Regions from separate parts of the Streptomyces sp. NPDC020845 genome, predicted to be linked through region 2. Evidence: riboswitches for the same ligand, from Rfam matches in the RefSeq annotation. Region 2 holds a riboswitch; each other region holds the start of a gene.
What was found. A riboswitch is a leader RNA that binds a small molecule or an ion and turns the genes downstream of it on or off. The one in region 2 is predicted to bind thiamine pyrophosphate.
Positions count from the first base shown of each region.

Region 1: linked by a shared signal. The riboswitch ahead of ACH4U7_RS30590 (thiamine ABC transporter substrate binding subunit) and the one ahead of thiC (phosphomethylpyrimidine synthase ThiC) in region 2 are both predicted to bind thiamine pyrophosphate.
Region 3: linked by a shared signal. The riboswitch ahead of thiO (glycine oxidase ThiO) and the one ahead of thiC (phosphomethylpyrimidine synthase ThiC) in region 2 are both predicted to bind thiamine pyrophosphate.

Region 1 is NZ_JBIRSJ010000012.1:7,694-10,959, forward strand. It holds gene ACH4U7_RS30585 (ABC transporter permease) at 1-378, opposite strand, end outside; gene ACH4U7_RS30590 (thiamine ABC transporter substrate binding subunit) at 468-1,547, opposite strand; TPP riboswitch at 1,542-1,646, opposite strand; gene rlmN (23S rRNA (adenine(2503)-C(2))-methyltransferase RlmN) at 1,707-2,813, opposite strand; gene ACH4U7_RS30600 (phosphatidate cytidylyltransferase) at 2,895-3,266, opposite strand, start outside.
Region 2 is NZ_JBIRSJ010000011.1:321,845-325,110, forward strand. It holds gene ACH4U7_RS30025 (SsgA family sporulation/cell division regulator) at 1-293, shown strand, start outside; gene ACH4U7_RS30030 (YibE/F family protein) at 409-1,764, opposite strand; TPP riboswitch at 1,834-1,977, shown strand; gene thiC (phosphomethylpyrimidine synthase ThiC) at 1,971-3,266, shown strand, end outside.
Region 3 is NZ_JBIRSJ010000002.1:385,844-389,109, forward strand. It holds gene ACH4U7_RS05630 (NAD(P)/FAD-dependent oxidoreductase) at 1-777, opposite strand, end outside; TPP riboswitch at 1,083-1,196, shown strand; gene thiO (glycine oxidase ThiO) at 1,193-2,443, shown strand; gene thiS (sulfur carrier protein ThiS) at 2,464-2,664, shown strand; gene ACH4U7_RS05645 (thiazole synthase) at 2,720-3,266, shown strand, end outside.

The DNA.
Region 1 (3,266 bases), on a different contig from region 2:
CCATACGGAGGTGTCGAGCCGCACCCCCCACAGGCTGTCCAGCAGCCCGCCGTGGCCGAGCAGGGCCAGGAACGCCGAGCCCGCGACGACGGTCGGCAGGACGAAGGGGACGGTCACCACGGCGCGCAGCAGCCGCTTGCCGGGGAAGGCGAAGCGGGCGAAGACATACGCGCCGGGCAGCGCGACCGCCAGCGTCAGGACGGTGGAGGCGGCGGCCTGCCAGCCGGTGAACCACAGGATGTCAAGGACGGCCGGGTCGGTGAGCACATCGCCGATGCGGCCCAGCCGCCACTGACCGTCGACGCGCAGCCCGCGGGTGACGATGGCGGCCACCGGATAGACGAAGAACAGCGCGAAGAAGGCGGCGGGCACGGCCATCAGGGCCAGCCGCAGCGCCGCCCCGCGCAGCCGCGCGCGCCGCCGCCCGGTGCGCTCCTTCGCCTCATCCGGCGCGGTGGCAGGGCGCTTTACAGGACGAGCGAGGACCATGCCTTGACCCACTGGTCACGGTTCTTGGCGATCTTCCGGGGGTCCAGGGTGGCCGAGTCGGCGATCTTCACGCCGTACTTCGTGAACAGCTCGGGCAGCTTCGCGTCCTCGCGGGCCGGGTTGACGTACATGTTGAGCGGCACGTCCTCCTGGAAACGCTTGGTCAGCAGAAAGTCCAGCAGCGCCTTGCCGCCCTTGGAGTTCGAAGCACCCTTCAACAGTCCGGCGAATTCCACCTGCCGGAAGCAGGTTCCCGTCGCGACCCCCGTAGGGGCCTGCGCGGGCCGCGGCTTGGCGTCGACGACCTCGGCGGGCGGGCTGGAGGCGTACGAGACGACCAGCGGCCGGTCGCCCTTGGCGCCGCCGGCCGAACCGGAGAAGCGGTCGTAGTACGCCTGCTCCCAGCCGTCGACGACCTCGACGCCGTTGGCCCTGAGCTTCTTCCAGTAGCCCTGCCAGCCGTCGTCGCCGTACCGGGCGGCCGTGCCCAGCAGAAACGCGAGGCCGGGCGAGGAGGTGGCCGCGTTCTCGGTGACCAGGAGGTTCTTGTAGGCGGGCTTGGTCAGGTCGTCGAGGGTCTTCGGCGGGGCCAGCTTCTTGTCGGCGAAGTACTTGCGGTCGTAGTTGACGCAGATGTCGCCGAAGTCGACCGGGGTGACGCGGTGCTCGGCCGCGTCGAGCTGGAGGGCCGCCGGGACCTTGTCCAGGCCCTTGGCCTGGTAAGGGGTGAACAGGTCGTTGTCGAGCGCGCGGGAGAGCAGGGTGTTGTCGACCCCGAAGAAAACGTCGCCCTGGGGATGCGATTTGGAAAGTATCGCCTGGTTGACGGCCGCCCCGGCGTCGCCACCCGGCAGGACCTGCACCTTGTAGCCGGTCTGCCTGGTGAACTCCCTCAGCACGGCCTTCGACGCGGCGAACGAGTCGTGCGAGACCAGCTTCACGGTCTTGGAGCCGGAGCCTTTGGAGGAGCCGGAGTCCTCGCCGCAGGCGACGAGCGTGGTGAGGCCGAGCGAGCCGAAGAGGGCGGCGGCGACGGCATGCCGAAGACGGCTGTTCATATGAGGCTGACTCCCTACGCCGGTATGACCCGGATCAGGTCCGAGGGTCTGCGGCCGAGCCGCACTCTCAGCGCTGTTCGCGCTCCCCTGTCGGAATGTTCACTTGTACGAGATGGATGTATGCGCGAGGTGGTGCCAGGGCACCGTATCAGCCGGCCCTCAGCGCTCCGCCGCCGCCAGCTGCCCGCACGCCCCGTCGATCTCCTGCCCCCGGGTGTCCCGGACGGTCACGGGCACGCCGTGTGCCTCCAGGGCGGCCACGAACGCCTTCTCGTCCTCGGGCCTGGACGCGGTCCACTTGGAGCCGGGCGTCGGGTTGAGCGGGATCAGATTGACGTGCACCCGACGGCCCTTGAGCAGCCGCCCCAGCAGGTCGGCCCGCCATGCCTGGTCATTGATGTCCCTGATCAGGGCGTACTCGATGGAGACGCGACGGCCCGACTTCTCCGCGTACTCCCACGCGGCGTCCAGAACCTCGCGGACCTTCCAGCGGGTGTTGACCGGGACGAGGGTGTCGCGCAGCTCGTCGTCGGGCGCGTGCAGCGACACCGCGAGCCGGCATTTGAAGCCCTCGTCGGCGAACCGCAGCATCGCCGGCACCAGCCCGACGGTCGAGACGGTGATGCCGCGCTGGGACAGGCCGAGGCCGTCCGGCTCCGGGTCGGTCAGCCTGCGGATGGCGCCGACCACGCGGTTGTAGTTGGCAAGCGGCTCGCCCATGCCCATGAAGACGATGTTGGACAGCCGCGCCGGGCCACCGGGGATCTCTCCGTCCCGCAGCGCCCGCATCCCGTCGACGATCTGGTGCACGATCTCGGCGGTGGACAGATTGCGGTCCAGGCCCGCCTGGCCGGTGGCGCAGAACGGGCAGTTCATGCCGCAGCCCGCCTGGGAGCTGATGCACATGGTGACCCGGTCCGGGTAGCGCATCAGCACGGACTCCACGAGCGTGCCGTCGAACAGCCGCCACAGGGTCTTACGGGTGGTGTCGTCGTCGCAGCTGATGTGGCGCACCACGCTCATCAGGTCCGGCAGCAGCCCGGCCGCCAGCTTCTCGCGCGCGGCGGCCGGGATGTCGGTCCACTGGGCCGGGTCGTGGCTGTAGCGGGCGAAGTAGTGGCGCGATACCTGGCCGGCCCGGAAGGGCTTCTCGCCGAGGGCGGCGACGGCCTCGCGGCGCTCGGCGGGCGAGAGGTCGGCGAGATGCCGCGGGGGCTTCTTGGCTCCGCGCGGCGCGACGAATGTGAGTTCTCCGGGCTTGGGCATGGTTCAACCAGTGTCGCAGACGTGCGTACGGCCTCGTGCCACACGTGGCACGAGGCCGTAACGGCCGGGGCGTGGGGCCGGTCAGCCGCCGCCCACGAAGACCACCATCAGCAGCCAGACCACGGGCGCGGTGGGCAGCAGGGAGTCCAGCCGGTCCATGATCCCGCCGTGGCCGGGCAGCAGCTTGCCCATGTCCTTGATGCCCAGGTCACGCTTGATCATGGACTCGCCGAGGTCGCCGAGGGTCGCGCTGACCGCGACGGCGAGCCCGAGGAACAGCCCCTGCCACCATGCGCCGTCCTTGATCAGGTACTGCATGGACAGCGCGCCCGCGACCATGGCGAAGGCGATCGCGCCCAGCAGCCCCTCGCGGGTCTTGCCGGGGCTGATGCGCGGCGCGAGCTTGTGGCGGCCGAAGCGCCAGCCCACCGCGTACGCACCGGTGTCGCTGAC
Region 2 (3,266 bases):
TCAGCTGGGCCTTCGCCCGGGAGTTGCTACTGGACGGATTGAGTAAACCCTCGGGTGAGGGCGATGTGCGCATCGCCCCCGCCTCACCGGAGGGGCTTTCGGACGTCTTCATCAGGCTCCAAGTGGGGGCCGAGCGGGCGCTGTTCCGGGCCGGCGCCGCCCCGCTGGTGGCCTTCCTGGACCGTACGGACCGGGTGGTTCCGTTCGGCCAGGAGCAGGCGGCCTGCGATCCGGTCGGCGACCTGGACGCGGAGCTCGACCGGATCCTCGCGGAGGACCGGTACGCCGGCTGACGCGGGCACCCCTTTTTGAGGGCTCGGTTCTCCCCCAGCTACCGCTGGGAGGTGTCCCCCGTTTCAGGGCTCGGCTCTCGCCCGGCCACCGCCGGGAGGTGCCCCCCGCCGGGGCTTATCGCCCGCGCGCCCGGCGCCGCCGTCCGCGCCCGGCCCGGCCCCCGTGGCCCCCCTGCTCCGCGCCGCCCTGTGGCGCGCGGTCCGCGGAGACCACGAGCGCGGCAAGCGCGGTGGTCACCGGCACCGAGGCGACGAGGCCGATGCTGCCCACGAGCGTCCGTACGATCTCCTCCGCGACGATCTCGCTCGTCGCCACCGCTCCCACTCCGCTGTCCGCGATCGAGAACAGGAGCAGCAGCGGCAGCGAGGCGCCCGCGTACGCGAGCACCAGGGTGTTCACGACGGACGCGATATGGTCCCGTCCGATGCGCATCGCGGCCGCGTACAGCTTGCGCCAGCCCGCCGTGGGGTCCGCCTCCCTGAGCTCCCACACCGCGGAGGTCTGGGTGACGGTCACGTCGTCCAGCACCCCCAAAGACCCGATGATCACCCCGGCCAGCAGCAGACCGCGGATCTCGATATTCGGATAGAGGCCGTGGACCAGCCCCGTCTGGTCGTCGGTGTTGCCCGTCAGGCTCGCCCAGCCGATGAACAGCGAGCCCAGCAGGCCGATCAGCAGCAGTGAGATGAGCGTGCCGAGCACGGCGACCGATGTACGCGCCGTCAGCCCATGGCACATATAGAGCGCGATGAGCATGATCGCGCTGCCCCCCACGATCGCGACGACCAGCGGGTTGGAGCCGTCGAGGATCGCCGGGAGGATGAACAGCGTCAGCACCCCGAAGCTGACCGCGAGCGCCACCAGCGCGAAGACGCCGCGCAGCCGCCCGACGACCACGACCGCGAGCGCGAACAGCCCGGCGAGCAGCGCCATGGGCAGCGCCCGGTCGACGTCCGAGACGGAGTACTGCAGATTCTTGGGCGCCTTGGGCGCGTACGCCAGCTTCAGCTTCTGACCGGCGTCGTACTTGCGGGACGCGTTCGGCTGGACGATTTCTTCAAACGTGCGGCCTTTGTCCTTACCTGAGGTGACCTCGATGGTCGCCTTCTCGCAGATGGTGTCCTTGCCGGATCCGCCGGCCGCGCCCGCCGCGTTCTCCTGGTCAGCGGCATCCTGCCCCGGCTCGGTGGGCTGCTGCGGCTGGGCGTTGACGTCGGCGCAGTTGACCTCCTCGACCTTCACCACCCGCCCGGCCACGGTCTGCTGGTCGAAGCCGAGCCCGCTGCGCTCATGGGCCTTGTGGTCGGGCGTACCGCCCGGCCACAGCACGATCAGCCCGGCGACGACGGCCGCGGCGAAGGGGATGAGGACCGCCGCGATGACCTTGCGGAGGTGGGCGGAGACAGGCGTGGCCGGGCCGTGGCTGTGCGAATGTCCGGGCGCATGGCTCTCCTGCGATGTCGAGGTCACCGTCAGATCATCGCAAGAGCGAGGGCCCTCTGTTCAGCGCCGCCGGACAACCGTTAGCGTGGGTGACACCTTTGCAATCGCGGGAGCTCGGAGCACCGGGCTGAGAGGGCGCTGATTGTGTCGGCCCGGGGACGGCTCCCGGGCCCCATGCTGCGCCGACCGCTGAACCTGTTACCGGGTAATGCCGGCGTAGGGAGTGGGTCTCAATGACTCTGCAGGATGCACATACGCCCGAAATGCGCGAGTTTGGCTGGCATAAGGGATATGTCACCGGCTCGCGACCGGACCTTCAGGTCCCGGTCCGCCGAGTGCACCTCACCAATGGCCAGGACGTCACGCTGTACGACACCTCCGGCCCGTACACCGACCCCCAGATCGAGACAGATGTCCGCCGCGGCCTCGCGCCGCTGCGGCAGAACTGGATCCTCGCCCGCGGCGACACCGAAGAGTACGCGGGCCGCCCCGTCCGCCCCGAGGACGACGGCATCAAGCACACCACGCCGCGCGGCGGGCTGCGCAACCTCGACGCGGTTTTCCCCGGCCGCCCCCGCCAGCCCCGCCGGGGCCGGGACGGCGCCGCCGTGACCCAGCTCGCGTATGCGCGCCGGGGCGAGATCACCGCGGAGATGGAGTACGTGGCGCTCCGCGAGCACGTCTCCCCCGAGGTGGTCCGCGAGGAGATCGCGGCCGGCCGGGCGGTCCTTCCGGCCAACGTCAACCACCCGGAGATCGAGCCGATGATCATCGGCAAGCGATTCCTGGTGAAGGTCAACGCCAACATCGGCAACTCCGCCGTCACCTCCTCCATCGAGGAGGAGGTCGAGAAGATGACCTGGGCGACCCGCTGGGGCGCCGACACGGTCATGGACCTCTCCACCGGCCGCAATATCCACACCACCCGCGAGTGGGTGCTGCGCAACTCCCCCGTCCCCATCGGCACGGTGCCGCTCTACCAGGCGCTGGAGAAGGTCGACGGCAAGGCCGAGGAGCTGACCTGGGAGATCTACAAGGACACCGTCATCGAACAGGCCGAGCAGGGCGTCGACTACATGACGGTGCACGCGGGCGTACGACTGCCGTACGTCCCGCTGACCGCCCGCCGCAAGACCGGCATCGTCTCGCGCGGCGGCTCCATCATGGCGGCGTGGTGCCTGGCCCACCACAAGGAGTCGTTCCTCTACACCCACTTCGAGGAGCTCTGCGAGATCCTCGCCGCGTACGACGTCACCTACTCGCTCGGCGACGGACTGCGCCCCGGCTCGATCGCCGACGCCAACGACGAGGCGCAGTTCGCGGAGTTGCGCACGCTCGGCGAACTCAACCGGATCGCCAAGCGGCACAACGTCCAGACGATGATCGAGGGCCCGGGCCATGTCCCGATGCACAAGATCAAGGAGAACATCGACCTCCAGCAGGAGATCTGCGAGGAGGCCCCCTTCTACACCCTCGGCCCGCTCACCACCGATATCGCCCCCGCCTACGACCACATCACCTCGGGCATC
Region 3 (3,266 bases), on a different contig from region 2:
CGGGGCCAGCTCGACGCCCGAGCCCGCCAGCCAGCCCGTGGCGGGCCGCGCCCCGATGCCGACGACCACCGCGTCCGCGCTCAGCCGCGTGCCGTCCTGGAGCAGCACCCCCTGCGCGTCCACGGAGGCCACCTGCGCTCCGGTGACCAGCTCGACGCCGTAGTCGGCGTACCAGCCGGCCATGGGGGCGGCGACCTCGGCCGGAAGGGCGCCCGCCAGCGGGCGGTCGGCGGCCTCCACGACGGTCACGGCGCAGCCCGCCTCGCGCGCCGCCGTGGCGAACTCCGCGCCGATCCAGCCCGCCCCGACCACCACGATCTCGCGCTGCCCGGCGAGCACCGGACGCAGCCGCTCCGCGTCGTCGAGCGTGCGCAGCAGATGCACACCGGGCACGCCCTCGCCGCCGGGCAGGGTGATCGGCTCGGCGCCGGTGGCGATCACCAGGACGTCGTACGACACCGGGCCCGACGCGGTCTCCAGCCGCCGCGCGCCGGTGTCCAGGCCGGTCACGGACACTCCGAGCCGCAGCTCGACGCCGAGCGCGGCGAAGTCCACGTCGAAGGCGGAGCCCTCGGCCTTGCCGAGCAGCACGGCCTTGGACAGCGGCGGCCGGTCGTACGGCTGGTGCGCCTCGGCGCCGAGCAGCAGAATGCCGCCGGTCCAGCCCTGGTCGCGCAGCGCGACAGCGGTCTGCACCCCGGCCATTCCCGCGCCGACGATCACCACTTGCTGCCCGCTGCCCCCCGGGGACGCCGACTTCGTCGTCTCATCGCTCACACGATCACTGTAGGGCGGCGCACGGGGCGCACCGGAGAACCGACTGACGAGATCTCGGGCACAGGGGCGGCCGGGACCCCGGACCGCCCGGCGGGGCTCGCCCTTCCGGGCGGTTCCGGCTAAGCGGCCCCGGGGAAGTAGGAGTGGGTTCCCGCGTCGTCTGGTGCGGTGCATCGCAAGGCGGAGGATCGCCCTCGTAGTGGGCCTACTCGGGCGACTCCGACAACGCAGCGAGGTGCCGTGCCAGGCGGCGTGGGGGCCTGCGCCTACTTCCCCGGGGCAGCTTAGTACTAGGGTTGGCGGGACGAAGCACTCGCGGGAGCCCGACGCAGCGGGCTGAGAGGGAGGCTGAAGCGGCCTCCGACCGTACGAACCTGATCCGGGTCATGCCGGCGAAGGGAGGGGCGTTACGCCCATGCACGCATCTCGCACACCCTCGTCTACGGGGCCTGAGGGGTCGCCGGAAGGGCCGTCGGACGGGCCGCCGGGCCGGCCGTACGACGCGCTGGTCGTCGGCGGCGGCATCATCGGCCTGGTCACGGCGTGGCGGGCGGCCCAGCGGGGCCTGCGCACCGCCGTCGCCGACCCGGCGCCGGGCGGCGGCGCGGCCCAGGTGGCGGCCGGAATGCTCGCGGCCGTCACCGAGCTCCACTACGGCGAGCAGACGCTGCTCGCCCTCAACCTCGCCTCCGCGCGCCGCTATCCGGAGTTCGTGGCCGAACTGGAGGAGGCGAGCGGCCGGGACGTCGGCTTCCGCACCTGCGGCACGCTCGCCGTGGCCTTCGACCCCGACGACCGCGCCCACCTGCGCGAACTCCATGACTTCCAGCGGCGGCTCGGGCTGGAGTCGCAGTGGCTGACAGGGCGCGAATGCCGGCGCCTGGAGCCGATGCTCGCGCCGGGCGTACGCGGGGGCCTGCGCGTCGACGGGGACCACCAGGTCGACCCGCGGCGGCTGGCGGCGGCGCTGCTGACCGCGTGCGAGCGGGCCGGCGTGGTCTTCCACCGCGCCCACGCGGAACGGCTCACGCTCGCGGCGGACCGCGCCACTGGCGTCGAACTCGCCGACGGCACACGGCTGGCGGCCGAGCGCACCGTACTGGCCGCGGGCAGCTTCAGCGGGCGGCTCGCGGGCGTCCCCGAGGGCGCGCTGCCCCCCGTACGCCCCGTCAAGGGCCAGGTGCTGCGGCTGCGCGTACCGCCCGCGTACGCGCCGTTCCTGTCCCGGACCGTACGGGCCGAGGTGCGCGGCGGGCATGTCTATCTGGTGCCGCGCGAGAACGGCGAGCTGGTCGTCGGCGCCACCTCGGAAGAGCTCGGCTGGGACACCACGGTCACCGCGGGCGGCGTCTACGAACTGCTGCGCGACGCGCATGAGCTGGTGCCCGGCATCACCGAGCTGCCGCTCGTCGAGACCCGCGCCGGGCTGCGCCCCGGCTCCCCCGACAACGCGCCGCTGCTCGGCCCCAGCGCACTGCCCGGCCTGCTCGTGGCCACCGGCCACTACCGCAACGGCGTCCTCCTCACGCCCGTCACGGGCGACGTCATGGCCGAGGTGCTGACGCGCGGCGAACTCCCGGACGAGGCCCGGCCGTTCTCCCCGCTGCGCTTCCCGGCCGCGCCCATCGGCCCCACCACCCCCGTACCGCAGGAGCAGCCCGTATGAGCGTGTCCATGAGCGCCTCCATGACCGTCTCCGTGAACGGCGAGCCCCGCGAGCTCCCTGGCGGCACCACCCTCGACCTGCTGGTCGCGGAGCTGACCCCGGCGCGCTCGGGGGTCGCCGCGGCCGTCAACGAACAGGTCGTCCCGCGCGGCCAGTGGCCCGCCACCCCGCTCGGCGACGGAGACCGGGTCGAAGTCCTCACCGCGGTCCAAGGAGGCTGAACCCCAGATGGCCGAGACGATGCACAACACCATGCCCGACACGACGTACGCCACCATGCGCCCCGAACCGGACCCCGACCCGGATCCGCTCACCATCGCGGGGACCGCCTTCTCCTCCCGCCTGATCATGGGCACCGGCGGCGCGCCCAGCCTGGAGGTCATGGAGCGCTCACTGCTCGCCTCCGGTACGGAGCTGACCACCGTCGCGATGCGCCGCCTGGACCCCACCGTCCAGGGCTCGGTCCTGTCGGTGCTCGACCGGCACGGCATCCGCGTGCTGCCCAACACCGCCGGGTGCTTCACGGCCGGTGAGGCGGTGCTGACCGCCCGGCTGGCGCGGGAGGCGCTGGGCACCGACTGGGTCAAGCTGGAGGTGGTGGCCGACGAGCGCACCCTGCTCCCCGACCCGGTCGAGCTGCTGGACGCCGCCGAGACGCTGGTCGACGACGGCTTCACCGTCCTGCCGTACACCAACGACGACCCGGTCCTGGCCCGCAAGCTGGAGGACGTGGGCTGCGCCGCGATCATGCCGCTGGGCTCCCCCATCGGCTCTGGCCTCGGCATCCGCAATCCGCACAACTTCCAGCTGATCGTCGAGCGCG